4 regions of the Klebsiella sp. genome follow, and region 2 is predicted to be linked to each of the others. Evidence: predicted binding sites of a transcription regulator. Region 2 holds the regulator's gene; each other region holds the start of a gene.

Region 1 (8,003 bases), on a different contig from region 2:
GAGCCAACGATGGCTCCGCAGCGACCAACGGCGTTGGACCAGCTCACGCCGGTGGCGCGGCTTTGCGTGGGGTACAACGTTGCGGTTAGCGCATTAAGACCCACCTGAGAGCCGCTGATACCAATGCCGGTGCCGAAAATCGCCAGCGCCATCAGCCACAAGCCGTTCTCGCTCAGGCCAATCATGACGATACAGACCGCCCCCAGACCGTAGCTCAGCGCCAGCACCCGATAAGGATTGAAGCGATCCATCAGCACGCCGAGCAGCAGCGCGCCAAAGGTACCGCCAATCTGGAAGGCAGCGGTGACCCACGAGGCATGTTGTAAATCAATCCCGCGATGATTAAGCAGCGTCGGCATCCAGCTGGAGAGCAGATAGATAATCAGCAGGCTCATAAAGAACACGACCCATAACATTAAGGTGATGGGTAACTGACGCCCGGCAAACAGCTGGCGAATGCTGCCTTTCGCACCAGCGGCAGGCTCATCAAGCCAGAAATGGGCGTCGTTGTAGCGCTCGCCGGTTATCGCGCCAACGGTTCTGGCGATAACCGCTTGCGGCAGCTGACGGCGAATTTGCCAGCGCGGTGATTCAGGAAGCAGCGGCACCAGCGCCACCGCCAGCATCAGCGGGAGAACACCGCCCAGCACCAGAATACCGTGCCAGCCAATCAGCGGCACCAGTTGGGCGCTGACCACGCCGCCAAGCGCCGAGCCAAGGGTGAAGCCGCAAAACATCAGGGTCACCAGCGCCCCGCGCCGCCGGGCAGGCAAGTATTCTGAGGTCATGGTGATGGTATTAGGCATCGCGCCGCCTAAGCCCAGTCCTGTCAGGAAGCGCAGGATAACCAGCGTCTCAAGGTCAGGGGAAAAAGCAGAAAGCAGGCTAAACAAACCGAACAAGGCCACGCAAAACTCAATCACCCGTTTGCGGCCAAAGCGGTCAGAAAGCGGGCCGCAAAGCAGCGCCCCGGCGGTTAAACCCAATAATCCTGCGCCAAATAACGGGGCGAGGTCACCCGCAGTTAACTGCCAGTGGCTGCGGATATCCGGTGCGATAAAACCAATGGCCGCGGTATCGAAGCCGTCCAGCATGACCACCAGAAAACAGCAGATAATCACGCGCCATTGGCGGGCTCCGACCGGTACGGCATTCAATAGCGTTTGCAATTCAAGTCGTTGAGTCATCGTTATGCCTCAGTGCAGGTAGGGGTAGATGTTGTATTTATTTCTTTTATGTTGCGATTTTGTAACTCAAGCAATGAAATGTACAATGGTATTTCGGGCATAGACATAACCTGGAGGTTATCGCCAATGGCAGACTGGACGCAGAAATTGAAGCGGCACCATCTACAGATGCTGGTCGCGCTGGGGGAGCAGGGCAACCTCACGCAAGTGGCTAAAATGATGAACATCACTCAGCCCGCCCTTTCCAAATGGCTAAGCCAGTTTGAAGACGAAGTTGGCATCACTCTGTTTGAACGACATAGCAAGGGCCTGCGCACGACGGAAGGCGGAAAACTATTACTTCAGCATGCTCAGCGGTTAATTAACGATATGTCGCGGTCGCAGTATGAAATTGAGCGTTTTAAACAGGGTGGACAGGTTGGCAGCCTGATGATCGGCTGTTCGCCGGTGGCGACCGACTGCGTCTCGCAGGCAATCCTCGAACTGCTCAAAGAGATGCCGACTCTACATCTTAATATCGAAGAGAAAGTGATGACGCCGCTGCTCAACGATCTGCTCGCCGGCGTGGTCGATGTTGTGGTGGGCCGGGTCGGCGGGCGAGCGCTGGAACTGCCGCTGAGCTACCGGGTGCTCTACACCGAGCCGGTGTGCTTCGTCGCCCGTCCCGACCACCCGCTGGCAGAAAAACTGCGCTTAAGCTGGGCCGACCTCGCCCACTGGCGCTGGATTGTCTGGCCAACCGGTACGCCGATTCGCCTGAGCATTGATAATGCGCTGGTGGATAATGGCGTAATGCTGCCGGAAAACACTATCGAATCAGCATCGATGAACGTCACCAGCAACCTGCTACAAAGCAGCGATATGGTATCGATTCTTTCATTGCGCCTGGCCCAGCGCTACGCCGCGCAGCACCAGTTGGTGATTCTTAATTTGCCGCGCATTGAACAAAAAGGTAGCGTTGGCGTGTTCTGGCGAAAAAGTGAAGCGCCATCACTTGCACTTAACCGCTTTCTTCATTATCTATCCCTGCAGCCGTCGCCCTGAAATCAGTATGATCAAGTGTTCCAGATCTCTATCGCAGGTATGCGTAGAATTCATGATGTGATCGGTAGCACATTTTTGGGTTTAATTGTATGATGAATATGGTTCATCAAGGGTTATTACCATGAGTCAATCACTGATTATTGTCTGGCAGTATCTGCGCGCTTTCGTGCTGATATATGCTTGTTTATATGCCGGTATTTTTATCTCCTCCCTTCTGCCGATAACGATCCCTGGCAGCATTATTGGCATGTTGATTTTGTTCTTTTTACTGGCGTTGCAAATCATGCCCGCGCAGTGGGTTAACCCCGGCTGCAATGTTCTGATCCGCTATATGGCATTGCTGTTTGTGCCCATCGGCGTAGGCGTTATGCAATATTGGGATTTACTACGCGCGCAGTTCGGCCCGGTAGTGGTCTCCTGTGCAATAAGCACGCTGGTGGTCTTTTTGGTGGTCAGCTGGAGCTCGCACCTGGTTCACGGAGAGCGCAAAGTGGTCGGGCAAAAAGGACGTGATAAATGATCCATGAAATCTGGTGGTCGTTGCCGCTCACGCTAGCGGTCTTTTTCCTCGCCCGCAAGCTGGCGGCGCGGTTTAAATTTCCGCTGCTCAACCCGCTGCTGGTGGCGATGGTAGTACTGATTCCTTTTCTGCTGATAACCGGTATCTCCTACGAGCGCTATTTCCTCGGCAGCAAAATTCTTAACGACCTGCTGCAACCGGCGGTAGTTGCACTCGCCTTTCCTTTGTATGAGCAACTGCACCAGATCCGCGCCCGCTGGAAGTCCATCATTACCATCTGCTTTATTGGTAGCGTGGTGGCGATGGTCACCGGCACCACCGTTGCATTGCTGATGGGTGCGACTCCGCAGATTGCCGCTTCTATTTTGCCAAAATCGGTCACCACGCCGATTGCCATGGCGGTGAGCAGCAGCATTGGCGGTATTCCGGCGATCAGCGCCGTGTGCGTTATTTTCGTCGGTATTCTCGGGGCGGTGTTCGGTCATACCCTACTGAACCTGATGCGTATCCACACCAAAGCCTCCCGCGGGCTGTCGATGGGTACCGCATCCCACGCATTAGGGACCGCTCGCTGTGCAGAGCTCGACTATCAGGAAGGGGCGTTCAGCTCGCTGGCGCTGGTACTTTGCGGGATTATCACCTCGCTGATTGCACCGTTTTTGTTTCCGATAATTTTGGCGATAGTCGGATAGTTGTGATTCAAATCGCATTTTACAATGCAACATGAATAAGTTGCACAAACAATGAGATGTTTATCACATATACAGGTTGTAACCACCCGTACACTAGATTTCCATTACATTGTTATGAGGCAACGCTATGCACCCACGTTTTCAAGCTGTTCTTCCCCAACTGGCGGCGGATCTGCAAGCGGCCATCGCCCCGATGCTGGCCGACCCGCATTTTCCAGCGATGCTCAACGCCGGGCAAGTTGCAGCGTTGCAAAGCGCAACGGGTCTGGATGAAGACGCGCTGGCCTTTGCTCTGCTACCGTTGGCGGCGGCCTGCGCCCGCGCTGACCTTTCTCACTTTAACGTTGGTGCGGTGGCTCGAGGCGTCAGTGGAACCTGGTATTTCGGCGGTAACATGGAGTTTCTCGGTGCCACCATGCAGCAGACCGTGCATGCCGAGCAGAGCGCCATTAGCCATGCCTGGCTGCGCGGTGAAAAGTCTCTGCAAGCGATTACCGTCAACTACACCCCTTGCGGTCACTGCCGTCAGTTTATGAACGAACTAAACAGCGGACTGGCGCTGCGTATTCATTTGCCGGGTCGCGAGGCGCATTCGCTCCAGCACTATCTGCCAGACGCTTTCGGACCGAAAGATCTGGAAATCAAAACCCTGTTGATGGATGAGCAAGATCACGGCTTCCCGCTCAGCGGCGACGCGCTGACTCAGGCGGCGATTCAGGCGGCTAACCGCTGCCATATGCCTTACAGCAAGGCCCCATCCGGCGTGGCGCTGGAGTTGAAAGACGGGACTATTTTCACCGGCAGTTATGCCGAAAATGCGGCCTTTAACCCGACTCTGCCGCCGTTACAGGGCGCACTCAATCTGCTGAGCCTCAACGGCTACGATTACCCGGATATCCAGCGCGCTATTCTCGCCGAGAAGGCCGACGCGACACTGATTCAATGGGATGCGACCGTAGCGACGCTGAAAGCGCTGGGCTGCCATAATATCGATCGCGTACTGTTAGGCTAATCACAGACTGCGGGCCAAACGGCCCGCATTGTTGAAAATCCCCGCAATTAAACGACGGTTTCTTGCGCTTGCCCGGCGGGTAAAGTAGCCTGAAGGCTCCCTCGTTCACTATTGAGCCAAGTCCATGTTAAAGCGTGTGTTATACAGCCTGTTAGTCCTGTTCGGCTTGCTGCTGTTAACCGTGCTGGGCCTCGACCGCTGGATGAGCTGGAAGACATCTCCCTATATCTACGATGAGCTACAAGACCTGCCCTATCGCCAGGTTGGCGTAGTGTTGGGCACCGCCAAGTACTACCGCACCGGCGTCATCAATCAATATTATCGCTACCGGATTCAGGGCGCGCTGAACGCCTACAACAGCGGCAAGGTGAACTATCTGCTGCTGAGCGGCGATAATGCGTTGCAGAGCTATAACGAGCCGATGACCATGCGCCGCGATTTGATTAAAGCAGGCGTCGATCCGGCGGATATCGTGCTGGATTACGCCGGTTTCCGCACGCTCGATTCGATTGTGCGCACCCGTAAGGTGTTCGACACTAACGACTTTATTATTATTACCCAGCGTTTCCACTGCGAGCGGGCGCTGTTTATCGCCCTGCATATGGGGATTCAGGCGCAGTGCTATGCGGTGCCGTCACCGAAAGATATGTGGAGCGTGCGACTGCGCGAGTTCGGCGCTCGCTTCGGCGCGCTGGCGGACCTCTATCTTTTTAAACGCGAACCGCGCTTTTTAGGCCCGCTGATCCCTATCCCCGCCCAGCAAGAAGTCCCGGATGGCGTTCAGTCGTATCCGGCGGTCACGCCGCAGCAGCTGCTGGAATTGCAGAAAAAAGAGAAGTGATGTTGCTATCCGATGAAATATCGACTCTCAATAAGCAATAACAATGACCGATGCTGAAAAGCACATCGGTCATTTATAGAAAGCCTCTATTGCAAATCTTTACCGTATTTTGGCGAGCGAGGACCGTACAGGATACCATCTGGTGCCCGTGGGGTGAGTAGGCGCGTGTCAGCAATGCTTGCAATCTTATAGCTTCTGTCAGTCATTGTATTCACTATCTGGTCAACCGCTGCCTGAATAAGCAGGCCTAAAATCGAACCTCCGCTGCCATCATTTTCGGTGCTAGAAGCCACCGCACTACCATTCCATAGCAATTTTCCGGTACGAAGATCCACAAGCTCTCCAGAAACGGAGACTCGCGTATCACTATTGATAACCTGGTACGAAGTTCCATATTCCGTTACCTTAAGATAAAGCACCGCATCGGCACCAAATATCTCTCTAAGCTTTTGGTGGCTGACACTATGCATTTCCTCGCCATTTACAACCCCGTTTTGTTTAAAGGTGTTCTCTACCACAGCAACAGGAAAAACATAATATCCAGACTCAGCAAGCGGCAACGTAACCTGAGAAAGCACGCCATAGCCTGCTTTGACGTCTGGTGATTCGTTTTTCGGCAACAGCACCAGAATACTCTTCGGCTTACTTTGCCTGAATGCCGTGTAGTCATAGGATTTTTTAGGTGCACAGCCGCTCAGCAACAGGGACAACAATAGACCTGCGCACAAAACATATAATTTTTTCATACTTTGCCTCCCTGCATTTTCTTCAACAGAAAATCCATAAACTGGGTGGATTCAGGAAACAGCCGTTTCTCCTGTTCAAATTCTGTCTTCGCCAGTTCCGGATGGCCTGTATTGATATATAACATCCCAAGATGAGCATGTAGCCCTGGAGGTACAGGAAGGGCCTTCGCGCGCGCTTTCTCAATGTCTTTTTTTAATATCTCAATTTGCTCTTGTGGTCCCATATCCAGAGCGTAATATTCATAAACCACAGGTTGGTATTCATTCCAGCTATAGAGTGGCTTTGGTCCGCTGGCGCAGCCATTCAATATGGTTACTACAAGCAATATAAAAACAGAGCGAATCATATTCATTTTTAACATCCATATTATTGCTTACAGCGATATCTCACCGTGTAAAAACGGGAAATATCGCAATCAGAGCCGTTATTTTGCCGGCGTCCACGCACCGCTTTCAATACCCGCAACCAGGTTATTCACGGCTTCGCGAATCGCGAGATCCAACACTTTTCCATTGAGGGTCGAGTCATAGCTCGCAGTACCGCCAAATCCAATCACTTCACGGTTAGAAAGCTCAAACTCCCCTGCCCCCTGGGATGAAAAAACAACTTCGGAAGTCTGAACATTCACAATATTCAGGTTCACTTTGGCATAAGCGATTTGGCTCTTTCCTCTTCCCAGAATACCAAACAGCTGATGATCGCCGACTTCTTTTCGCCCAAACTCAGTAACATCGCCGGTAACCACATAGTCAGCGCCTTTCAGCGTCTGGCTGGTTCCCTTGATACTGGCTTCATTCTGTAACTCGGCCATGTTGCTACGGTCCAGAACATTGAACCGGCCGGTTTGTTGCAAATGTGTTATGAGAATAGTTTTTGACTGATTGCCCAAACGGTCAACCCCATCGGAGAATATACCGTTCATATAGTTGGAACGGTTATCAAATTTACCGACAGAAATTGGGCTGCGAGCGCCATGGTAGGGGGTATTCCAGGTAGCAACTTTAGCGACTTCAAGAGAGCGGGATGATTCTTTCGCACAACCGCTTAATAATATGAGGCTTCCCAAGCCTACTGCGGCTATCACTTTCTTTAACATTTATGAGATCCTTTCCATCATCAATAAAACATCCGAGCATAATATCCCTAGCCTGAGGAAAAATATATAAACATATGTTTACATTTTGACAAAATATTAATGCATTTCTGAGATAAAAAAACCAATAGCTACTTTCAAAACAATATCATCTTTCGTGGTCCAGACCCGCGAAAAGTAAAAAAGCTGCCCAAAGGCAGCTTTCATCAGGCCACGAACTTATTTCTTCCGCGCGTACTTCAGTGAATCCAGCGCCACTGCGAAGATAATAATCGCCCCTTTAATAATGTACTGCCAGTATGGGTTGACGCCGATATAGGTCAGACCGTAGTTGATGACGGTGAAGATGATAACCCCGGTCACCACGCCGAATACGGTGCCGACACCGCCGCTGAACGAAACACCGCCCACCACGCAGGCCGCAATCGCGTCCAGTTCGTACATAAAGCCGAGGTTGTTGGTCGCCGAGCCGATGCGTCCAGCCTCCAGTAATCCGCCGAATGCGTAGAACACACCGGACAGAGCATAAATCATCAGCAGGTTCAGGGCGACGTTAACACCGGAAACTTTCGCTGCTTCCGGGTTGCCGCCGATAGCGAAGATGTTTTTACCAAAGCGGGTCTTGTTCCACAGGATCCACACGAAGAAAACGGCAATCAGCGCATAGAAGGTGATATACGACAGGCGGAAGGTCCCTAACGCGACGAATCCCTGGGCAAACTGTGAGAAGTGGCTATCAAAACCAGAAATCGGCGACGCGCCAACGAAGTCGTAATACAGCGAGTTGATACCGTAAACGATGATCATCGTGCCGAGGGTAGTGATAAACGGCGTTACGTTCAGATACGCAATAATAATGCCGTTGAT
Region 2 (8,003 bases):
TGGCGCCACCAGCATTAGCGTCTTTTGCTGAAACCGATGGCATAGAGTCGTACTCTGCAACAGGCACCTCTCCTGTGGAATCGCCACAAAGTTATCTATTGCCGCCGCCGCAGCGTCGCTGTGCGGATCAAGCACTTTCACCTTATCGAACTTCAGCGTGTTGAGTTGAGTAGCGAAGACTCTCAGCGCAAAACTGTCACCAGCAACCATATGTCGGTCCTGACGCGCCCACGGTAGCCAGGGTAATTCGAGATGGCTGACCAGCACATCGGTCTGGTGACGGACCGCGTCCACCAGTTGCGCAAGCAACATAAAGTCGTTCATATCCTGCATCGCCACAGCGCGAATGCACATCAGGCTGGCAGAGGATGGCAACGGATTAGTCACCTTCAGCCAGACAGCGCCATCAGGAAAAACACCGTTGGCGATAATGTAAGTCTGGTTATCCAGGGTTAACGTCAATTTCATACTCATCACTCTCCCCCTCAATTATGTCCCGTCGACACAATTAATAATGTCCCTAAGACACATATTAAGCAAGCATAAAAATGCATTATTTCCATGAAAAGGTAATTTACTGATAAATAATAATAAAAAACGCAGCCTTGCTGCTCAGTGTCGGGCTGGTACACTGATGGCGTTCCAAATCATCGCGAGTAGCCTATGAACACCGAAGCCGACTATCTGAATCAATATGATGCCAGCCGCTTTCCCTCCCCTCTGGTGACGGTGGATAGCGTGTTATTCACGCTCCATCAACAAGAGCTGTGCGTCCTGCTGGTAGAGCGGGCAAACCACCCGCAGAAAGGGTATTGGGGATTGCCCGGCGGCTTTATTGATATGGCGCGCGATGACTCCACCCGCGCCACCGCGATGCGTAAGCTCACTGAGAAAACCGGGGTTTCCCCTTCATGGTTGGAACAGCTGGACACTTTTTCCGGGCCCGATCGCGACCCGCGCGGCTGGAGCCTGACGGTCACCTGGTTTGCCCTGATTGCCTGGGCAGACTGCGAACCACATATCGCCAGCGTCAGCGATGCCCGTTGGGTGCCAATTGCCAGGCTTGTCGACTATTCCCTGGCGTTCGATCACCAGAAAATCATCACCGCCGCCTTGCATCGCTTAAGGCAAAAAACCATGTATTCTTTACTGCCCGTATACTGCTTGCCGGAGACCTTCACCCATGGCCAACTACAGGAAGCGACGGAGGTAATCCTCGGTCAGTCCATACAACGTAAAAGCCTGATTCGCCGTTTTGAAGCGTCAGGGATGTTTGAAGAGACAGGTGAAAGCATGGCGACAGGCACAAGAAAGGCCCGCCTGTGGCGGCGAAAACCTGGGGTGGATATTCATCTTTTCTCACGCAATCTGCTTACCGATTAGCCACAAGACCACATATTGGCTAACCTGCACACTTCATGCGCGGTATAGTATGTATAAAGATTATTAATTGCTCTGGTGCTATGGTTGATATCACTCCCACAGAAATGACGCCCCCCGAAGACGACTCGCAGCAGTTTCACCCGATGCGCGGCGTTGGCAATCGTCATTTGCAAACCATGTTGCCGCGGCTAATCCGTCGCAAACTACGTTTCACTCCACACTGGCAGCGCCTTGAATTACCGGATGGCGACTTTGTCGATCTGGCGTGGAGCGAAGAACCATCTCAGGCTCGTCATAAACCGCGATTGGTGGTGTTTCATGGTCTTGAGGGCAGTCTGCACAGCCCTTATGCTCACGGACTCGTCCACGCGGCCATGCAGCGCGGCTGGCTGGGTGTGGTGATGCATTTTCGCGGCTGTAGCGGCGAACCCAACCGAAATAACCGTATCTACCATTCAGGCGAAACGGAAGACGGCTCCTGGTTTTTACGTTGGCTTCAGCGCGAATACGGCGACGTGCCAACTGCAGCGGTGGGTTACTCGCTCGGGGGCAATATGCTGGGCTGCCTGTTGGCGAAAGAAGGTGACGATGTTCCTGTCGATGCTGCCGTTATCGTCTCAGCGCCGTTTATGCTGGAAGCCTGTAGTTCTCATATGGATAAGGGGTTTTCCCGCGTTTATCAGCGTTATCTGCTCAATCTGCTGAAGGCGAATGCCGCGCGTAAGCTGAAAGCTTATCCGGGCTCTTTGCCGGTTGATTTACGCCAGCTAAAAGGTATGCGCCGCATCCGCGAATTTGACGATAGCATCACCGCCAGGATCCACGGTTTTGCCGATGCGCTAGACTACTATCGCCAGTGTAGTGCGATGCCGCGCTTAAGCGACATCACTAAACCAACGCTGATTATTCATGCGAAGGACGATCCTTTTATGGATCACCACTCCATCCCGCCACAAGAACAGCTACCAGCAAATGTCGAGTATCAACTTACAGAACATGGCGGCCATGTTGGTTTTGTCGGTGGTACGCTGCGTAAGCCGGAAATGTGGTTAGAACAGCGAATCCCGGATTGGCTAACTCGCTGGTTAGGAGGGCAAATATGATTATTCCCTGGCAGGATCTCGATCCCGAAACGCTGGATAACCTGATTGAAAGTTTTGTATTACGCGAAGGCACCGATTATGGTGAACATGAACGTTCTCTGGCGGATAAAGTCGCCGATGTCAAACAACAGCTGAAAAGCGGAGAAGCCGCGCTGGTGTGGTCAGAGCTGCACGAGACGGTCAATATTATGCCCCGCAAGCAGTTTCACGGCTAAGGCGGCATCACACTATCGTTTACCCTGGGAGTTGTTATGTCTGCCAAACATCCGGTGATTGCCGTCACGGGCTCTAGCGGCGCGGGAACCACGACCACCAGCCTCGCCTTTCGCAAAATCTTCGCCCAGCTAAATCTCCACGCCGCCGAAGTGGAAGGCGATAGCTTTCACCGCTACACCCGCCCGGAAATGGACATGGCGATCCGCAAAGCGCGAGATCAGGGCAAACACATCAGCTACTTCGGTCCCGAGGCTAACGATTTCGGCCTGCTGGAGCAGACTTTCAGAGAATACGGGCTGAACGGTACAGGTCAGTCACGCAAGTATTTACACACCTATGATGAAGCCGTGCCGTGGAATCAGGTTCCTGGCACCTTCACTCCCTGGCAGTCTCTGCCCGAACCCACTGACGTGCTGTTTTATGAAGGCCTGCACGGCGGAGTTGTCACGCCCCAGCACAACGTCGCTGACCATGTTGACCTGCTGGTCGGGGTTGTGCCGATCGTTAACCTGGAGTGGATCCAGAAGCTTATCCGCGATACCAGCGAACGCGGCCACTCTCGTGAAGCGGTGATGGATTCCGTCGTTCGCTCGATGGAAGATTACATCAACTTCATCACCCCGCAGTTTTCACGCACTCACCTCAACTTCCAGCGCGTACCTACGGTGGATACGTCCAATCCATTTGCAGCCAAAGCAATCCCATCGCTGGATGAAAGCTTTGTCGTTATCCATTTTCGCAACTTACAGAATATCGATTTCCCCTGGCTACTGGCGATGCTTCAGGGCTCGTTTATCTCGCATATGAACACGCTAGTGGTACCGGGAGGGAAAATGGGGCTGGCCATGGAGCTTATCATGGCACCATTGGTCGAGCGGCTAATGGAAGGCAGGAAAATCAACTAACAAAAAACCCCGGTAGCGCAGCGCATGCCGGGGCGACGAGTTCGCGCAGTTCGGCTTATCCCTCGATCACTTCATAAGAGTGAGTTATGTTTACTGCTTTCTCCAGCATCAGCGCCACCGAGCAATATTTTTCCGCCGATAGGTCAACTGCGCGAGAAACGGCAGCATCTTTCAGCTCCTTACCAGTCACGATAAAATGCAGATTAATATGGGTAAACAGACGCGGTGCTTCCTCGCGACGCTCAGAAGTCAGCTTAACTTCGCAGTTAGTGACGTTATGGCGCCCCTTCTGCAGGATAGAAACCACGTCAATTGCACTGCATCCGCCCGCCGCCATCAGTACCATTTCCATCGGGCTTGGCGCTTTATCCCCGGAATTACCGTCCATCAGAATCTGGTGACCAGAAGCCGACTCACCAATGAAGGTTAACCCTTCAACCCATTTCACTCGCGCTTGCATAAATTTAACTCCAGGGCTGTAATTTTCCTGACAGATTACGCGCACATAACAATTCTCGCAACGGAAGGCGACCTAGGTCATGCTGAAGCGAGACACCAGGAGACACGCGGCGAAAGCTATGCTAAAACAATCGGGATGCTACAGTAATACATTGATGTACTGCATGTATGCAGAGGAGTTCACATTACAGGCTGCAGAAAATTTTCAGCCAGATTCCCAGGTATAGGGATTTAATACGATTGCATGCCCGGATGCCGTGTAGTGTCGGCGCCCGGAGATAGCTTATAACAGAGGATAACCGCGCATGGTGCTTGGCAAACCGCAAACAGACCCTACCCTTGAATGGTTCTTGTCTCATTGCCACATTCATAAGTACCCCTCAAAAAGCACGCTGATCCACCAGGGTGAGAAAGCAGAAACGTTGTACTACATCGTTAAAGGCTCCGTGGCTGTACTCATCAAGGATGAAGAAGGTAAAGAGATGATCCTCTCTTACCTCAACCAGGGCGATTTCATCGGTGAATTAGGCCTGTTTGAAGAAGGTCAGGAACGTAGTGCATGGGTACGTGCGAAAACCGCATGTGAAGTGGCCGAAATCTCCTACAAAAAATTCCGTCAGCTAATCCAGGTTAACCCGGACATCCTGATGCGTCTCTCTTCGCAAATGGCACGTCGCCTGCAGGTTACGTCAGAGAAAGTCGGTAACCTCGCCTTCCTTGACGTTACCGGCCGTATCGCTCAGACGCTGCTGAACCTGGCAAAACAGCCTGATGCGATGACCCACCCGGACGGCATGCAAATTAAAATTACCCGTCAGGAAATCGGTCAGATCGTTGGATGCTCCCGCGAAACCGTTGGCCGTATCCTGAAAATGCTGGAAGATCAAAACCTGATCTCCGCGCACGGCAAAACTATCGTCGTCTACGGTACCCGTTAAGTCGGCAAAACGGCGTATTGCATGGCAATACGCCGTTTTTGTTTCCCCCTCATGTGGCGCAGGCTGATTTACCACCCGGAAGTCAACTACGCACTGCGGCAAACGCTGGTGTTGTGTCTGCCGGTCGCAGTTGGACTTATTCTCGGACATTTACAGCAGGGCTTACTTTTTTCCCTGGTACCAGCCTGTTGCAACATTGCCGGTCTGGACACACCACATAAGCGCTTCTTTAAACGCCTGATTATTGGCGGCTGCCTGTTTGCTGGCTGTAGCCTGATTGTCCAGCTCCTGCTGCAACGCGAGATCCCTCTACCGCTTATTCTCACTGGCCTGGCGCTCATCCTCGGCGTTACTGCCGAAATCAGTTCACTGCACGCAAGACTCCTCCCCGCCTCGCTTATCGCAGCGATTTTTACACTAAGTCTCGCGGGCAACATGCCAATCTGGGAACCACTGCTAATCTACGCGCTCGGCACATTATGGTATGGCGTCTTTAACTGGTTCTGGTTTTGGCTATGGCGCGAACAACCGCTGCGCGAGTCGCTGAGCCTGCTCTACCGCGAACTGGCTAACTATTGCGAGGCCAAATACAGCCTGCTGACCCAGCATACGGACCCGGCCACCTCGCTGCCGCCGCTACTTAACCGCCAGCAGAAAGTGGTTGATCTGATTACCCAGTGTTACCAGCAGATGCATATGCTGGCGGCCAATCAACGCAACGACCACAAACGTCTGTTGCGCGCTTTTCAGGTGGGGTTGGATTTACAGGAGCATATCTCCGTTAGCCTGCATCAGCCGGAAGAAGTGCAGAAACTGGTGGAACGCAGTCACGCAGAAGCAGTGATTCGCTGGAATGCGCAAACCGTTGCCGCCCGCCTGCGTGAGTTGGCGGACGATCTTCTCTACCATCGTTACCCACAGCGCTTTCAGATGGATAAACAGATCGGCGCGCTGGAAAAAATTGCCTGGCAACATCCGGATAACCCGGTCGGCCAGTTCTGCGCCTGGCACTTCAGCCGTATAGCCCGGGTTCTGCGTACCCAGCGTCCTCTGTACACGCGTAACTTGATGGCGGATAAAACCCGACGTTTACCCCTGCTGCCAGCGCTGAGAAGCTACCTGTCGTTTAAATCTCCGGCGTTACGCAACGCCGCGCGCATCAGCGTAATGCTGAGCGCCGCCAGCCTGATGGGCAGCGCATTGCATCTGCCGAAACCCTACTGGATCCTGATGACGGTGCTTTTCGTGACGCAAAACGGCTACGGCGCGACGCGAGTGCGCATTGTTCACCGGGCGGCTGGAACGATTGCCGGACTGGTTATCGCCGGGCTGACGCTACACTTCCACGTGCCTGAAGGCTATACGCTGACCGCCATGCTCTTCATCACGCTGCTAAGCTACCTGATTATTCGTAAGAACTACGGCTGGGCAATGGTTGGTTTTACCGTCACGGCGGTTTATACCCTTCAATTACTCACGCTAAACGGTGAGCAGTTTATCATCGCCAGATTAATCGACACGCTTATTGGCTGTCTGATCGCTTTTGGTGGGATGGTTTGGCTATGGCCGCAGTGGCAAAGCGGTCTGCTACGCAAAAATGCCCACGACGCGCTGGAAGCCGATCAGGAAGCGATCCGGCTCATTCTTAGCGACGACCATCAGGCTCCGGCGCTGGCCTATCAGCGAATGCGCGTTAATCAGGCGCACAATGCGCTGTTTAACTCACTCAATCAGGCGATGCAGGAACCGGGCTTTAATTCGCACTATCTGGAGGATATGAAGCTGTGGGTAACCCATAGCCAGTTCATTGTTGAACACATCAATGCGATGACCACCCTGGCGCGCGAGCACAATATGCTGACGCCGGATCTGGCTCAGCGTTATCTGGAGTCCTGTGAGATTGCGCTACAGCGCTGTCAGCAACGGCTGGATTCAGATGGTCCGGGGAGCGCTGGGGATGTGAATATTATGGAGGCCCAGGATGCGGAAGTCCCTCGCGGCCCGCTCAGCACCATGGAACAGCATCTGCAGCGCATTCTGGGTCACCTGAACACCATGCACACCATTTCGTCGGTGGCATGGCGTCAGCGTCCGCATCATGGCATCTGGCTACGCACCACTAAGCGCTAAGCACACGCTCAACGGCCTGGGCAAAGCGCGCCATTCCTTCGGCAATATCGCTATCGTCAATCACCAGCGACGGCACAAAGCGCATGACGTCAGGCCCGGCGTTGAGCACCATCACGCCAGCGTCTGCGGCAGCATAAAGGAAGTCGCGCGCCCGGCCCTGATGCTGCGGCTTAAGCTCAGCACCGATTAGCAACCCCATTCCGCGGATATCGCTAAACAAATCGAACTGCGCGTCAATCTGCTGGAGATGTTTAACAAACAGCTCACGCTTCGCACTCACACCATCCAATACTTCTGGCGTGTTAATCAGATCAAACGCCGCCCCGCCCACCGCGCAGGCCAGCGGATTACCTCCATAGGTTGAGCCGTGAGAACCCGCGTGGAAAGCGCTGGCAATTTCATGAGTGGTTAGCATCGCGCTAATCGGGAAGCCACCGCCAAGCGCCTTAGCGCTGGTCAGAATATCCGGCCTCACGCCGTAGTGCATATAAGCGAACAGCGAGCCCGTACGCCCCATACCGCACTGCACTTCATCAAACACTAACAGTGCCTGGTGCTGATCGCACAGTTCACGCAACCCTTGCAGGAATTCAGGCGTCGCCGCAGTCACGCCCCCCTCGCCCTGAATCGGCTCTACCACTACCGCGCAGGTATGATCGTCCATGACGGCTTTCACCGCGTGCAAATCGTTAAACGGCACGTGAACGATATCAGCCGGTTTCGGGCCAAAGCCATCAGAGTATTTCGGCTGACCGCCTACGGAGACGGTGAACAGCGAACGACCATGGAACGCATTGTGGAAGGCGATGATTTTGGTTTTATACGGGCTATGGCGAGTCACGGTGTAATGACGTGCCAGCTTGAACGCG
Region 3 (8,003 bases), on a different contig from region 2:
GGGTTCGATATGAATATCGGACGCACGTTGACGTAGGGCTTGTTCCAGGATGTGATTAACCTGTTCAACTACGCTTGCCGAGGCTTCACTATGCATTGGGGATACCGCTATCCCTGGTGTCTGTAGTCGTTTGTCCATCCGGTCCTGACTCCAACACTCAATATCGATTCGTTTCTGGGTCGCGAAGCGTAGTGCTTCCATAAGCTCTGGTGCTGGCGCATCAACAACGGCGATGGCAATGGTGTGTGCATCGCTATTGAGCAGTAATGCCTGGTAGCGCTGGCACAGAGGTATCAATTGTTCAGTTTTCATTGCCTCACCCTCAGTTAAAACGGAATACGTCTTCGCAGGCTTGCTTAAGCGCACTGTCGCCGGTAATGCTGCAAACGCGCTGCCAGCCGGTGATGCCGTTAGCGTTATCCCAGCTAGGGGTCATCGTGACGCTTAAGCCATTGAGGCTTTCCTGGCCGGTGAGCGTGACAACGCCAGTGGCGACGCTCATTGCCGAGACGTAACGCGTGGTGGTGGGGGAGGGGATACCATTGCTGCCGCCATCACAGGTTGTTAATCCACCGTGCTCTAGCGCGCAAAGCTCAATGGCGGTGCGGAAAGGTACAAAGGTTTGCAGCATGTCAGTGAGAGCCGCTTTTCGCAGGTAGTTCTGGTAAGCAGGAATGCCGATAGCGCTGAGGATTGCGATGATCCCAATGACCACCATCAGTTCAATAAGGGTAAAGCCACGTTGTTTATCCATAAGTTGCTCCTTGTTGTTTTCGGGAGCACTTTGCCGGGCTTTAATCTGCTGTGCGAGTCGCTGATCGCGCCTAAGGAAGCAAGGTTCCAGGCTTTTTTTGCTGGTTGCAGTGAGGGATTATCGGTGTGCGAGTCGGCTCGCAAAAAAAAGAGCCCCGGTGCAGGATATCAACCGGGGCAGGACAGTTAGCGGAAACGCATTGAGAGATCGAGCGCGCGCACGTGCTTGGTTAGTGCACCTACGGAGATGTAATCGACACCGGTTTCGGCAAATTCACGGATGGTATCGAAGGTAACGTTGCCGGAAACTTCCAGCGCCGCCTGACCATTGGTGCGCTTCACTGCTTCACGCATCAGATCGGTGGTGAAGTTGTCGAGCATAATGATGTCAGCGCCCGCTTTCAGTGCTTCTTCAAGCTCTTCAAGGGTTTCGACTTCGACTTCGACCGGAACATCAGGGTGCAGCCAGAACGCTTTTTCTACCGCCTGGCGTACCGATCCAGAGGCGATAATGTGGTTCTCTTTGATCAGGAAGGCGTCAGATAGACCCAGACGGTGGTTCGCTCCGCCTCCGCACAGAACTGCATACTTCAGCGCCGTGCGCAGACCGGGCAACGTCTTACGCGTATCGAGAAGTTGGGTTTTGGTTCCAGCAAGCAGGTCGACATAGCGGTGGACTTCGCTTGCCACCCCGGATAATGTCTGCACGAAATTGAGCGCAGTGCGCTCGCCAGTTAACAGAACACGGGAGGGGCCATCCAGTTCAAACAGCGGCTGATCAGCCTTAACCGCGTCGCCATCGGCAACATGCCAGGTGAGGTTGACGTCATCACCAGCGAGCTGAATAAAGACCTCTTCTACCCAGCGTTTACCGCAGAATACGCCGTCTTCACGAGTGATCACCACTGCGTGCGAGCGTGCGTCTTGCGGCAACAATTGTGCGCTAATGTCGTTATTAGCATCCACTTCACCGCCCAGATCCTCCCGCAGGGATTGGGCGACGGCGTCAGTAATATCATGATTAACACGTTCCAGCAGCGCGTCACGGCGGCGGTCGGGATTGTAGCGACGAGGCGACATGATAAAGCTCCAGATAGATAGGATTCAGAAGTGTGAAACATGCTAACCTGAACCACGTTTCTGTACCACATCCACTTCACCCTTCTGGCGGCTTCACCGTGGGTCTCAAGTTAGTTTTGTGATGAGTGATAGTGCGTATAACAGCAGGCATTCTTTGGGCCCCGGGCGCCGCGAATGCATAGGTTAGTAAAAGGAGACTCAACATGCAGTTGAACGGGGGATGGCTGGTAGATGCGCGTCGGGTTCCTTCGCCGCACCACGATAGCCGCCCGGATAATGAAACGCCTTCTTTGCTGGTGGTGCACAATATCAGTCTGCCGCCCGGCGAATTTGGTGGTCCATGGATTGATGCCCTGTTCAGCGGTACGCTCGCTCCCGATGCTCATCCTTTCTTTGCTGAGATAGCCCATCTTCGCGTTTCGGCGCATTGTCTGATTCGCCGGGACGGTGAAATCGTGCAGTATGTGCCTTTCGATAAGCGCGCGTGGCACGCGGGTGTTTCCAGCTACCACGGACGCGAGCGCTGTAATGATTTTTCAATAGGCATTGAGCTGGAAGGGACCGACACACAGGCCTATACCGAGGCGCAATATCAGCAACTGGTGGCTATTACCCGGCAGCTTATTTCGCTCTACCCGGCCATTGCAGACCATATCACCGGCCACAGCGATATTGCACCCGTGCGTAAAACGGATCCCGGCCCGGCTTTTGACTGGGCAAAATTTCGCGGTTTGTTAACCTCGTCGTCAGATAAGGAGATGCCATGACGTTGTTTACCACGCTGTTAGTGCTTATTGCCGAGCGTTTGTTCAAGCTGGGCGAGCACTGGCAGCTTGATCACCGGCTGGAAGTGTTGTTTCGCCGGGTGAAGCATTATTCACTCTTTGGCACCGTACTGATGACGGCTGCAGCGGTAGCGGTGGTCTTTATTATTCAGCGCTTGCTACAAGGGCAGCTATTTAACGTTCCGCTGCTGGTGTTCTGGATTTTGCTCGGCCTGCTGTGCATTGGCGCTGGGAAAGTCCGCTTGCATTACCATGCGTATCTGAAAGCCGCTGCCCGTGATGATAGCCGCGCCTGCGACGCCATGGCCAGTGAGCTTACCCTTATCCACGGCGTGCCGCCGGGTTGCGATCAGCGTGAATATCTCAGCGAGCTGCAAAACGCACTGTTGTGGATTAACTATCGCTATTATCTTGCCCCGCTGTTTTGGTTCGTTGTTGGTGGACCGTGGGGGCCGTTAACGCTAATCGCTTATTGTGTGCTGCGTGCCTGGCAAACCTGGCTGGCGCGTTATCAGACGCCACATCATCGTTTACAGTCGGGAATCGACGGTATCCTGCACGTAGTGGACTGGGTGCCGGTACGCCTGGTTGGCGTGGTTTATGCTCTGGTAGGGCACGGAGAAAAAGCTTTACCGGCCTGGTTTGCTTCGCTAGGCGATCGCCACTCTTCGCAATATCAAGTATTAACCCGTCTGGCGCAGTATTCGCTGGCTCGCGAGCCCCACGTCGATAAAGTGGCTACGCCGAAAGCGGCGGTTTCCATGGCGAAGAAAACGTCGCTGGTGGTAGTGGTGATTATGGCGCTGCTGACGATTTACGGGACGTTGATTTAACCGCCTGCCCGTTAAGGGCAGGCGTTGCTCTTAATATGTATCTGCTGCCGGGATGCCAAAATCAGGCATCCCATTTTCTTGCCAGCGAACCAATTTCAGACGGGTATGACGATTCGGATCGTACAGCGGATCGCCTTCGATTTCGGTGTAGTTGCGCGCGTGGTACACCAGCACATCTTCTCCCTCCGGCGTTTGTGTAAAGCTGTTGTGTCCCGGCCCATACTGACGATTTTCGTAGCTGGTGCGGAACACCGGCTGCGGTGCTTTATGCCAGTTTTCCGGCTGGAGCGGATCGGCGTTGACATCTATCCACAGTAAGCCCATGCAATAGTTTTCATCGGTAGCGCTGGCGGAGTAGCTGACGAACAGTTTGTCATCGTGGAACAGCGCCGCCGGACCCTCGTTGACCAGAAAGCCGCGGCACTCCCAGTCAAACTCCGGCTTACTCAGCATCACTGGTTTTCCTTTTAGCGTCCACGGGTTTTCAAGTTCAGCCAGATACAGGTTGGTGTTGCCCGCAATATCCGGGTCTTTTTGCGCCCACAGGTACCACTGCTTGCCCTGATGGTGGAAGGTGGTGGCATCCAGTGCAAAGGTATCAAACGGCGTTTTTACCTGGCCCTTTTCCTGCCATTTGCCGGTTAGCGGGTCGCTATCCGCGCATTCCAGAGCGAACATGCGATGCTGGAACATGCCCAATTCATCGAGATCGTGCGTGTGGCTGGCGGCAAAGTAGATGTACCATTTGCCTTCTATTTCATGTAGTTCTGGGGCCCAAATCAGCTGACTCATTGGGCCGCTCTCCGGCTTGCGCCAGACCACCACCGGCTGCGCGTCGCGCAGGCCTTCAAGGGTTGCAGAGCGGCGGATTTCCAGTCGGTCATACTCCGGAACCGAGGCAATAAAATAGTAGCAATCCTGATGGCGCAGAATAAACGGATCTGCGCGTTGTTCAATAAACGGATTTGGCCAGTTTTTCATCAAGCTTTCCTTACGTGTTCACTAGTTTTGTGATCCTGGAACTCATTTAGTTCGCTGTAGTTGATGCGGCGTTTCTCCAGGTCAGACTGAATTTGACGCATGAATTCGCGGTTTACCTTCAGCATACGCACGACCCCTGCGGTAATCAGATAGCCGACGCCGGGGATGACGCTGAATAACAGTACGATTCCGTTAATCGCCGAGGCGCTTTGCTGTTTCGCTCCGGCATCGTAGCCGTACCAGGAAAGCAGGAAGCCAACCATCGCCCCGGCAATTGCCAGTCCGACCTTCAGGAAGAACAGGTTGCCGGAGAAGCTGATGCCGGTAATGCGTTTGCCAGTTTTCCACTCGCCGTAGTCGTCTACGTCGGCCATCAGCGACCAGTGCAGCGGCGATGGAATTTGATGCAGAATATTCAGCAGGAAGTAGAGCACCATAATCATCATGGTGGCATGGGGATCGAAGAAGTAGAACGCGCAGGAGAAAATGGCCAGAACGATGTTGGTCCAGAAAAATACCTGCAGTTTGCACCAACGGTCGGTCAGTACTTTTGCCAGCATGCTGCCAATCATCATTCCCACCACGCCGAGGCTGATAAACAGCGTCGCGAAGTGGGTGCTTTGCTGCATAACCCAGGTGACGTAATACATGGTGGCGGCCATGCGGATAAAGCCCGGACAGACGTTGCACAGGGTTAGCAGCAGGATACGTACCCACTGATCGTTCTTCCAGACGTCTTTCAGATCTTTTTTCAGTTCGTCGTTAGTCTGCACCGCCGGGCGTACGCGTTCACGAACGGTAGCGAAGCAAAACAGGAACATGCACATACCTATAAAGGCGAGCACCGTCATCGCCATCTGGTAGCCTTTGGCTTTATCTTCGCCGCCGAACCAATCCGCCATTGGCAGCAGCGTCAGAGAGAGCAGCAGGGTGGCGATACCGACCATGACAAAACGATAGGACTGGCAGGCCACGCGTTCCTGCGGGTCATTAGTAATCACGCTACCCAATGAGCAGTAAGGAATGTTGATTGCGGTATAGGTCAGCGAGAGCAGGAAGTAGGTGACGAAAGCATAGATAACTTTGCTGTTGTAGGTCCATTCGGGGGTGGTAAACATCAGCACGCTGAACAGCGCGTACGGGAAGGCAATCCACAGTAGCCATGGACGAAAACGGCCATATTTACTGCGAGTACGGTCAGCCATTGCGCCCATAATCGGGTCGGTCACGGCATCGATAACGCGTACGGAAAGCAGCAGAACGCCGACCAGGGCCGGTGTGAGCCCGAAGATGTCCGTATAAAAATAGTTAACAAACAGCATGATGGCGCCGAAGATGATGTTACATCCGGCATCGCCCATCCCGTAGCCAATTTTTTCTTTAACTGAAAGCTTATTGCCATTCATGGTGGAGATCTCCCCGTTGCGGTATGGAGAGAATTATTAGCTGGATAATGGATAAATACGTTGCAGGAAAAGGTCAACGATATGGACAAATAGGTTGTTGCGAGGAAAGTGTGAAGCAGATAACAATGCTCTGTGCCCGCAAAATGGCGGCGGGCACAGATTTTTGAGATGTATGATTATGCTTTTATCGCGCTGGCCGTTTTTTGCTTAAACAGATAGCCGACGCCGAGAACGGCAATCCATACCGGAATCAGATAGACGGAAATCGCCATGCCTGGGGTAATCAGCATGATAACCAGCACCCCAACCATAAACAGCAGGCAGATCCAGTTTCCTAGCGGGTAGAACAGCGCCGGGAAGCGAGTAACGACCCCCTGCTGCTGCTTAGCACGACGGAATTTGATGTGTGCCAGGCTAATCATCGCCCAGTTGATCACCAGCGCAGAAACGACCAGCGCCATCAGCAGACCAAACGCGGATTCCGGTGCGAAGTAGTTAATCAGGACGCACAGTGCGGTCACTACCGCGGAAACCAGGATGGTGTTAACCGGTACGCCGCGTTTATCGACGTTCATTAGCGCTTTTGGTGCGTTCCCCTGCTGTGCCAGGCCGAACAGCATCCGGCTGTTGCAGTAAACACAGCTGTTGTAAACAGAAAGCGCCGCAGTCAGTACCACGACATTCAGCGCGTTGGCCACAAAAGTATCGCCCAGTTCGTGGAAGATCAGGACGAACGGGCTGGTGTCAGCGGTCACGCGGCTCCACGGCAGCAGGGAGAGCAGAACGGCCAGCGAGCCCACATAGAAAATCAGGATACGGTAGATAACCTGGTTGGTGGCTTTAGGAATGCTTTGCTCCGGATTATCGGCTTCTGCTGCCGTAATACCGACCAGCTCCAGACCGCCAAAGGAGAACATAATAATCGCCATCATCATCACCAGCCCGGTGAAGCCGTGCGGCAGGAATCCACCCTGCTCCCACAGGTTGCGTACGGTGGCCTGCGGGCCGCCGTTGCCGCTGAACAGCAGCCAACCGCCGAACAGGATCATCGCCACGACGGCGACGACTTTGATGATTGCGAACCAGAACTCCATCTCGCCAAACACTTTGACGTTGGTCAGGTTGATGGCATTGATGGCAACGAAGAAGATGGCTGCAGAAACCCAGGTCGGGATTTCAGGCCACCAGAACTGGACGTATTTCCCTACGGCAGTGAGCTCTGCCATGGCCACCAGAACGTAAAGAACCCAGTAGTTCCAGCCGGAAGCGAAGCCTGCGAAGCCGCCCCAGTATTTGTAGGCGAAATGGCTAAATGAACCTGCTACAGGCTCTTCTACCACCATCTCACCCAACTGACGCATGATCAGAAAGGCGATGAAACCGGCAATTGCGTAGCCCAGAATAATACCTGGGCCTGCGTTTTGGATGACGGATGCACTACCCAGAAATAAACCGGTACCGATAGCGCCTCCCAGCGCAATAAGCTGAATATGGCGGTTTTTAAGGCCGCGCTTTAGCCGATCGCCATGCTGTTGACCTTCCATCATGAAACCTCGTGTGTGGTTATGGTTATTATGTTTGTACGCGTCATCCTTCAGGTGACTTCTTCACTGTCTGTCCCTGCCTGATAGCATAGTCAGCGAAATTTCAGCGAGCCTGCGCCCGTTTTACCCTGAGTGATACGACGCACATATTGTTGTGTTTGTGTAATTATGAAATTCCGTTTCTGTACTGATTTCTTTACGCAAGGCGGGATGGTAATTCATTAAAAGGCCTTTCGTATCATGGAGAATAGTGATAAGCGGAAGTGAATGCACCTGCTTTATGAAGGGATGATGACGAAGCGAGCAAAAAGAAACCATTTGTAAATCATGCCAGCATACCCACTACCTACCTCTTATTTTCTTTATATTCACACCAAATGAATTTTTATTCACTTGGTGGTGAGGTGAATCGGTTCAGATAGCGTATTTTTTCGTTTCGATTACGTTAACGCTACCTCATTGTGGGTAAACATAACATTTGTGCAAAGTTACATTTTTGAAATGTTATTTCTGTATGTTTGTTAAAACATGCTGGGTTTACTGATTTCAATCAAAACCTGTATGGACAGAAGGTGAATACTTTGTTACTTTAGCGCTACGAACTATGAATTGGTAAGACCA
Region 4 (8,003 bases), on a different contig from region 2:
CGCGTCATTTTTTGATAATCCAACACTTACAGGACCTTAATTTTCTATGATGGATCTCTTTAAAGCGATAGGCCTGGGGCTGGTCGTGATCCTTCCGCTGGCAAACCCGCTGACCACCGTGGCGCTATTCCTTGGCCTTGCCGGGAATATGAACAATGCCGAGCGTAACCGTCAATCGCTGATGGCTTCAGTCTACGTGTTCGCTATTCTGATGGTTGCATGGTATGCCGGACAGGTGGTGATGAACACCTTCGGTATATCGATTCCTGGGCTGCGTATTGCCGGGGGGCTGATCGTCGCCTTTATCGGTTTCCGCATGCTGTTCCCGCAGCAGAAAGCGCATCATTCGATGGAAGCCAAACTGAAATCAGAAGAGCTGGAAGACGAACCGACGGCCAATATTGCTTTTGTCCCGCTGGCGATGCCAAGTACCGCAGGTCCGGGGACCATTGCGATGATTATCAGCTCTGCGTCGACGGTAAAGCACGGCGCTAACTTTCCTGATTGGGTGGTGATGGTGGCTCCGCCGGTGACGTTTGCGCTGGTCGGACTCATCCTGTGGGGCTGCCTGCGCAGCTCCGGGGCGATTATGCGTCTGGTGGGTAAGGGCGGCATCGAGGCTATCTCCCGCCTGATGGGCTTCCTGTTGGTCTGTATGGGCGTGCAGTTTATTATCAATGGTGTGCTGGAGATTGTCTCCACTTATCACGCCTGATTGTTTTTTGCATGGACAGAATGGAAACATAAAAAAGCCTGCCGATCTTCCAATCGGCAGGCTTTTTTTAATCTGCGCTATCAGGAGTGATGTGGCTGCTGATCTTCCAGTGAGACCGGCCAGCGGCGGAAAATCATCACCGCCCACACCAGCGCCACGAGGGCTGGGATAGCGCCGACGTAACCAATCGACGCCATCGACAGATGGGTACTGACCTGGCTGCCGACCAGCGCGCCCGCGCCGATCCCGATATTAAAGATCCCCGAGAACAGCGACATTGCCACGTCGGTGGCATCCGGTGCCAGCGCCAGCACTTTCACCTGCATTCCAAGGCCGATAATCATGATTGCCACGCCCCAGAAGACGCTGAGCAGCATCAGGTGATTGGCGTTATGCGATGCGGGCAACAGCAGGAGCAGACACGCCAGCAGCAGGCCAATTGCGGCGTTAATCAAGCCGGATGCATGGCGGTTGCCGAGCTTACCAAACAGGATACTGCCGACAATGCCCGCGCCGCCCAGGGTCAGCAGCAGCACGGTGGCAAAGTTACCGCTTAAACCGGCGACCGTCTGAATAAACGGTTCAATATAGCTGTAGGCGGTGTAGTGCGCGGTCACCACAATCACCGTCAGTAAATAAATGCTGAGCAGCGCCGGGCGACGGAACAATACCGGCAGGCTTTTTAACGAACCAGAATGCTCGCTCGGCAGTTTTGGCAGCAGTTTAATCAGGCAAGCCATGGTTATCAGCGCGCCCACACCAATGACCAGGAAGGTAGTACGCCAGCCAAAGTATTGCCCGACGATGCGCCCAATCGGGATACCAAAGACCATCGCCAGCGCGGTACCAGTGGCAATCAGGCTCAAAGCCTGAGCGCGTTTGCCTGCGGGAGCCATACGAATAGCCAGCGCCGAGGTGATTGACCAGAACACTGCATGGGCGAATGCGATGCCGATACGGCTGATGACCAGAACGTTAAAGTTCCATGCCAGAAACGACAGCACGTGGCTGGCAATAAACAGAATAAACAGGCCAACCAGCAGACGACGGCGCTCCATCTTGCTGGTCAACAGCATAAAGGGCAGCGACATCAGGCCGACGACCCAGGCGTAGATGGTCAGCATGATCCCAACCTGTGCCGTTTCCATGCCAAAACTGTCGGCGATATCCGACAGCAGGCCCACGGGCGCAAATTCGGTGGTATTAAAGATAAATGCCGCAATCGCAAGCGTGACTACGCGAAGCCACGCGACCTTGCGTGAAACCGTGTCTGTAATCATAAGTTCAGGGCTGGTTACTAAGAGGAAAGAAGTGGCACGATCTTAAAACGATTGCTGCTGAAAATACAATCATTTTGTGACGTGCGTCTCATTTTTGTTTTGGTCGGGTAAAAGGCGCTAACAGATTAATTTCTCTATAGAACGTGTGCATTTACTGCATTTATGTCATGTTATCGATAAGTAAAAAAAATGAAAGGGCAGAATAATGCAGGAAATTAACTTTTATCTGGTCGATGCGTTCAGTGACCATAACTTTGGCGGCAATGCGGCGGCAGTTTGCCCGCTCACCGAATGGTTGCCGGACGAAACGTTGTTGAAAATGGCGCAGCAGCACAATCAGTCGGAAACCGCGTTTTTTGTCCGTACTGATGAAGGATATGAGCTGCGTTGGTTTACCACCCAGTATGAAATCAACCTTTGCGGTCACGCGACGCTGGCGGCTTCGCACGTCATCTTTGAGTACCTCGACCATCCGTCATCAACGATTGTCTTTAGTACCCGTTTTGTTGGCGAGCTCCGCGTGACGCGCAGCGGCGACTGGCTGACGCTGGATTTTCCGGCATGGGCGACGACGGTCGTCGAACAGCCACCAGCGGACCTGCTTGCCGGTCTGGGGCTAAGCGAAGTGCAGGAAGTACGCGTGGCTCGCGATTACCTGGTGATCTTACGCGATCGTCAGCAGGTAGAAGCGGTACAGCCGGATATGCACCAGCTTCAGCGCCTGGGGAAAATGATTTGTATTAGCGCAGCAGATGATGAGTATGATTTTGTCAGCCGTTTCTTTTGCCCGGGAGAGTCGCTGTGGGAAGACCCGGTGACCGGCTCGACCCATAGCATGTTGATCCCGTATTGGGGCGAGAAGCTCGGTAAAACGGAGATGCAGGCGCGGCAAGTATCCGCTCGCGGTGGCGATCTACGCTGCCAGTGGCAGGGCGACCGGGTGCTGATTGGCGGCCAGGCGACAACCTATTTAATCGGTACGATAGCGCTGCGCTAAATATATCCGTCATACTTCAAGCTGCAGATGTGTTGGCTGCGGATTACTCGGCACATCCATGTGCCTGGCCCTGACGGGCCGTCGCAAGCGCTGTTCAAGGCACGAGTGCCTTGTCCTGCACCTCGAATTATTTAGGGTATAAGCGAATACGGATAATGGAAATAATGTGGGATCGGCAAAAAATTATGCCGATCCCGTGTCCGTAGGGGGTACGGGCAAAAGTGTGCTGCGTACTCAACGAAAAACCAGAGCCACTAGCGGGTCATACGACAACTGCTCTTATTTGATAATTACATCGGAAATATCACGATAGCGCCGATGCACAATGCCAGAATACGAATTAAGTACATCGGCACGGAGAATATCCAGAACTCCGGCAGCTTATATTTTCCCATTCCCAGTATCATCGCCGGCATACCGTCAATTGGCATATAGCCGCCGTTCCAGCCCGAAATGACTACCGCGATGGCGGCAGCGGTCGGGTTGAGGCCGAGGCTGGTACAGGCGGCGATAGCAATGGGCGCGAAGATATACACTGAACCCATGTTGGAGCCGGTAAATGTGGAACATGTACTGGTCAGCAGCGCAAAGATAAAAATAAACAGGAACGGCGAAACGTTAGCGCCGAGAACGCCAGCTACCGCATCACCCACCATCGCCGTAAAGCCGGTGCCGGCCAGCGCATCGGCGACGCCGATAACCCCCGCCATCATCAGAATAACCGGCGCGCCCATATGATCGCACACCTCTTTGAAGTCGACGACGTTAATCATCATCACAAAAGCGGCGGCAAGACCCGGAACCACATAGGCGATATTACCCAACTGATTCATCAGCATCATACCGACAACGCTGATGGCAAATGCCCCCACGGTGCAGTACTCTTTCCACGCGGGTAGGGTGACGGCTTCCTCTTCCCGTACCGACATCGCTTCCTCAGACGCATCGGCAATCGGGTGATCGGGTAAAAAACGATACGAGATCAGGCACCAGGCCAGAAACGCCAGCGACATCACCAGATTCACCAGCGCGAATTTCACCATCGAAACCTCTTCGGTGATTCCCGCGGTTTGCAGCACCGTGGCGGTGACGCCAAACAGCAGTGCGACGTTAATCGGAATTAATGGATGGTTGGTCGCAAAACCCAACGGCATCATCAGCTTTGAGGTCGGCAGCTTTTTACTGTAGGGGATTGTTGAAACCAGCGACAGAATCAGCACGTAGTAGCCGGTTGAACCGGTACCCGCCAGGCTTGCGCCAATCATCACAATTACCAGCAGCAGCGCATAGCTCTTGTAGCTGCCTTTATTGACCAGGCTCACCATTGAGGATTTCACGTTGCCGATGAGGCGCGTTTTCTGGAGCGCCGCCATTACCACCATAAACCCGGCGATCATAATCACACTTGAGTTCACAAAACCGGCAAAGGCTTGCTGAACGTTGGAGAGCCCGGTCACCACCAGTAAAAGACAGGCGAGCAGCGGTGGTGCGCCAAAGGCCATCTTGTCCGACATGATAAGCACTATCATCAGCACCAGGATGCCCAGCGCCAGAATCATTTCCATTGTCATTTTATTTATCTCCTTATTTACCCTTCCAGCATCTCGCGCGGCACCTTAAAGACCGCTTTTCGCACCGTTGCCGGAGCGCCTGGTGCGCACAACGCCTGATGGGGTTCACCGGGCAGGAAGACCGCAAAATCACCGGCGTGCAGGGTGATGGTTACCGGATGCTGGCAATCATGGGCGATAAACAGATCCGGTTTGCGCTCTTCATCGCCATCGCATGCGACAGCCTGCATTCCCGCGTTAATCACCTCGCAGCCTGACAGCATCACCTGAATATCTGCCCATTGATGGTGATATTCGCTGTGGCGCTGTGCGGCAGGTTGGGTATGCGCCTCGCCGATATTGCAAAACCAGCCGCAACCCTCCGGTTGCCAGCGTCCGTCTTCCATGGCGCTTAGCGCCTGTAGCGAAGCGTCCGGGTGCGACAATATTTGCCACAGCGCGGGGGGAAGCCCTGCCAGCGGCAGGGTGTCAAGATTTCCGACGATCATCGGGCTGACTCCTTCACCCATTGCGGGGAAACGTGCACGTATTTAATCGCCTGGCGGAACCAGGTGTAGGCAATGTGCAGAGAACCGTCCGCGCCTTGTTTAATGCTCGGGTAGGAGAACTCGCGGTTACGTTTATCCAGCGAGTTGTTGGTCATGCAGTAGCCGTCACCTTCATCGAGGTTACGCTGCCACGGCCAGCTTTTACCGCCATCGGCAGAGATAGCTACGGTCATCGGCGCGCGCGGTGCGCCCCAGAAAGCGGTGCGACCATTGATGACTTCTGGCTCTTTGCGGCTGTTATCGCCATCGTCGATTTCATCGTAAAGCGACACACGACGTTCCAGGGCACCGGCTGCGCTCATGTGGTTAAACACCAGTGCCAGTTCGCCGCTGGCAAGGGTAGTCACCTGGATCGAGGAGTTGTTATTCGGCAGTTCAGTGGGTTCCGGTACTGACCAGCTTTCGCCATTATCTACCGACTGGCTGTAGTAGATATTGTCGGCCCAGCGGCTGCGGAATAGTGCGACAAGCGTGCCGCCTGGCAGGGCGGTGATATTCATATGCACGCAGCCGAGGCTTTGCGGTACGTCGACGTCGCGCCAGGTTTTGCCCTGGTCGGAGGAAATTTTGACGGCGCTGATATCATCGTTGCCAACCCATTTTTCCCCCGGCTGAGTGCGGCAATAAAACACCGGCAGCAGCCAGTTACCGTTCTCCAGCACCGTAATCGGCTGGCGAATAAAGGTGCCGGGTTTGTCGAGCAGGGTGGCAATCTCGCCCCAGGTCTGGCCCAGGTCGGTCGACTGGCGGTAGCGCACGATGGCGGTGTCCTGGTTGCCAGAGATCTGCGCGGTCCACAGCAGCCACAGCACGTTATCCGGGGCCAGAAACAGCACCGGGTTCTGCTCGGAGCGGCTGGCGTCAGTGGACAGTTTCACCGCATCGCTCCACTGACGGCTTTCGGGGAGCAGGCGCGAGCCCCATACGGAGATATCGGCAACGCCTTCCTGGGTACCGCCAAACCACACGCACATCAGCGAGCCGTCCGGCAGCGGCAGCAGATTAGCTGCATGGTTTTGCGGGCAAGATGACGGCAGCATCGCGGTTTCCACACGCGCATCTTGTTCATGCTGACAAATCATCCCGTCACGAATTGCGGTTACTACAGACATATTCATACTCCATTATTATTCAGTAGGGTTTTATTTATTGAGCTGTAATGAGTCGTAAGCTTCATCCTGCAGCGAAGCCTTAATGATTTTTTTTGTGCGAACGATATTTAATGTTTCTACGGTCAGGGAGAAGAAAATAGCAAAATAGAGATATCCCTTCGCAATATGGACTTCCAGGCTATCGGCAACCAGTAATGCGCCAACCAGCAACAAAAAGGTTAATGACAGCATTTTCATTGTTGGCGTATTATTGACAAAATCACCAATAGTTTTAGCGGCGAACATCATTATGCCCACGGCAATAATCACGGCGGTAATCATGATGAAAATATGTTGTGACAAACCGACAGCGGTAATCGCAGAGTCCAGACTGAAGACAATATCCAGCAGCATGATCTGCACGATAGCGCCTGCCAGTGAGAGCTGACGATGGCTGCCGCCGTGTGACTCCTCTTCCTGCATCAGTTCGCCGCGGATCTCCTGCAGCGATTTGTAAATAAGGAAACAACCGCCAACAAATAAAATGATCGTGCGCACCGACACCACAAAATTTGCAATGGTAAACAACGGAACCGTAATGTGTGCAAGCCAGGCAATCGACACCAGCAATAACACGCGCATTACCATCGCGCCACTTAATCCCAACTTACGGGCAATATTTTGCTGATGCGGCGGAAGTTTTGCCACCACCAGCGAGAGGAAAATAATATTATCGACCCCGAGAATAATTTCCAGAAAGGTGAGCGTAACCAGCGTTAACCATATTTCAGGGTCAAGCATCCATATAAACATTTAAAATATCCCATACGCTACGATACCCGTCATACTTCAAACTGCATGTGCCTTGTCCTGCAACTCGAATTATTTAGGGTATATAGTCTTGAATCTTGTCGGTGCTGCTTTTCGTTTAAAACAGCACCGGAATTATTTTTGTTATCGTCAGGAAATATATTTAGCAATAACCTGTTTAATTTGCTCACACTGCGCTGGCGTAAAGCTGACCGCATAGCGGCTGTCGCCAACCTCATGGCCCATCAGCTGCAAGGCTTTTTTCACTGCTGCCGGGGAGAACGCCACTTTATAAAGATCGGTACGTAGTCCGGTCACGCACTCCTGAGCCAGACTAGAGCCGTCAACATCGCCCGCTTTAAAGTTTGCCCAAATGGCGTTGATCTCTTTCGGCGCGACGTTGGCCAGCCCGGAAATACAGGCGGAACAGCCGTCAACGAAGCCCTGGTGAATCAGCGAGTCAGGACCGTTCAGCACGTCGAAATCGGCAATATCCTGCACCGCATCAAGGAAACCCTTCAGACTTTCGTAGCTGCCAGCGCTATCTTTGACGCCGATAATGTTCGGGTGTTTTGCCAGCGTGCGCGCGGTCTGCGGTTCGATGGTGTTGCCAGTACGCGCCGGAATGTTGTAGAGAAATACCGGAACGCTCAGGGCGTCAGCGATGGCGGTGTAGTGACTGATAAGCTCATCCTGCTTCAGCGGCACAAACCACGGCGTGATCACCGAGACCGCATCGACGCCGAGATTTTCAATCTGTTTACCTAAACGAATAGTCTCGCGAGTCGACACTTCGCCAATATGCGCCACCACGTGGGCGCGCCCGGCCACTTCTTCAACGCAGGCTTTGGCAACGGCGACTTTTTCCGCTTCATTGAGCACAAAGAACTCGCCGTTGGTACCGCCACAGAAAATACCATTTCCCGCGGCGAGCTGACGTTGAACCTGCTGCTTCAGCGCCGGAATATTCACTGCGCCATCGGCGGTAAAA

What was found. The regulator CRP, encoded in region 2, controls carbon source genes, mostly activating them, when cyclic AMP is high. The targets are predictions, from matches to a motif close to ATGTGANNNNNNTCACAT.
Region 1: cdd (cytidine deaminase) is a predicted target of CRP. The motif match lies at 3,495-3,512, and genes of this name have one in related genera.
Region 3: QVF11_RS04340 (glycoside-pentoside-hexuronide (GPH):cation symporter) is a predicted target of CRP. The motif match lies at 5,947-5,964, and genes of this name have one in related genera.
Region 4: QVF11_RS20245 (sugar transporter) is a predicted target of CRP. The motif match lies at 2,070-2,087, and genes of this name have one in related genera.

The regions. Positions count from the first base shown of each region.
Region 1 covers NZ_JAPUEW010000005.1:5,024-13,026, forward strand. The annotation lists gene mhbT (3-hydroxybenzoate transporter MhbT) at 1-1,187, opposite strand, end outside; gene QVF11_RS00880 (LysR family transcriptional regulator) at 1,314-2,231, shown strand; gene QVF11_RS00885 (CidA/LrgA family protein) at 2,353-2,751, shown strand; gene QVF11_RS00890 (CidB/LrgB family autolysis modulator) at 2,748-3,443, shown strand; gene cdd (cytidine deaminase) at 3,571-4,455, shown strand; gene sanA (outer membrane permeability protein SanA) at 4,580-5,296, shown strand; gene QVF11_RS00905 (DUF799 domain-containing protein) at 5,383-6,042, opposite strand; gene QVF11_RS00910 (DUF4810 domain-containing protein) at 6,039-6,395, opposite strand; gene QVF11_RS00915 (CsgG/HfaB family protein) at 6,468-7,139, opposite strand; gene mglC (galactose/methyl galactoside ABC transporter permease MglC) at 7,356-8,003, opposite strand, start outside.
Region 2 covers NZ_JAPUEW010000079.1:15,090-23,092, forward strand. The annotation lists gene prs (ribose-phosphate diphosphokinase) at 1-474, opposite strand, end outside; gene QVF11_RS23365 (NUDIX domain-containing protein) at 664-1,383, shown strand; gene QVF11_RS23370 (hydrolase) at 1,488-2,486, shown strand; gene QVF11_RS23375 (YheU family protein) at 2,483-2,701, shown strand; gene QVF11_RS23380 (phosphoribulokinase) at 2,738-3,607, shown strand; gene QVF11_RS23385 (OsmC family protein) at 3,663-4,067, opposite strand; gene crp (cAMP-activated global transcriptional regulator CRP) at 4,372-5,004, shown strand; gene QVF11_RS23395 (YccS/YhfK family putative transporter) at 5,056-7,134, shown strand; gene argD (bifunctional acetylornithine/succinyldiaminopimelate transaminase) at 7,124-8,003, opposite strand, start outside.
Region 3 covers NZ_JAPUEW010000011.1:934-8,936, reverse strand. The annotation lists gene gspE (type II secretion system protein GspE) at 1-312, opposite strand, end outside; gene ppdD (prepilin peptidase-dependent pilin) at 323-754, opposite strand; gene nadC (carboxylating nicotinate-nucleotide diphosphorylase) at 940-1,833, opposite strand; gene ampD (1,6-anhydro-N-acetylmuramyl-L-alanine amidase AmpD) at 2,037-2,600, shown strand; gene ampE (beta-lactamase regulator AmpE) at 2,597-3,451, shown strand; gene QVF11_RS04345 (glycoside hydrolase family 43 protein) at 3,482-4,432, opposite strand; gene QVF11_RS04340 (glycoside-pentoside-hexuronide (GPH):cation symporter) at 4,432-5,838, opposite strand; gene aroP (aromatic amino acid transporter AroP) at 6,015-7,385, opposite strand.
Region 4 covers NZ_JAPUEW010000067.1:22,298-30,300, reverse strand. The annotation lists gene QVF11_RS20250 (MarC family NAAT transporter) at 47-715, shown strand; gene QVF11_RS20245 (sugar transporter) at 796-1,995, opposite strand; gene QVF11_RS20240 (PhzF family phenazine biosynthesis protein) at 2,201-2,992, shown strand; gene QVF11_RS20235 (SLC13 family permease) at 3,283-4,563, opposite strand; gene QVF11_RS20230 (NanQ anomerase/TabA/YiaL family protein) at 4,581-5,051, opposite strand; gene QVF11_RS20225 (sialidase family protein) at 5,048-6,223, opposite strand; gene QVF11_RS20220 (TerC family protein) at 6,254-7,015, opposite strand; gene QVF11_RS20215 (dihydrodipicolinate synthase family protein) at 7,163-8,003, opposite strand, start outside.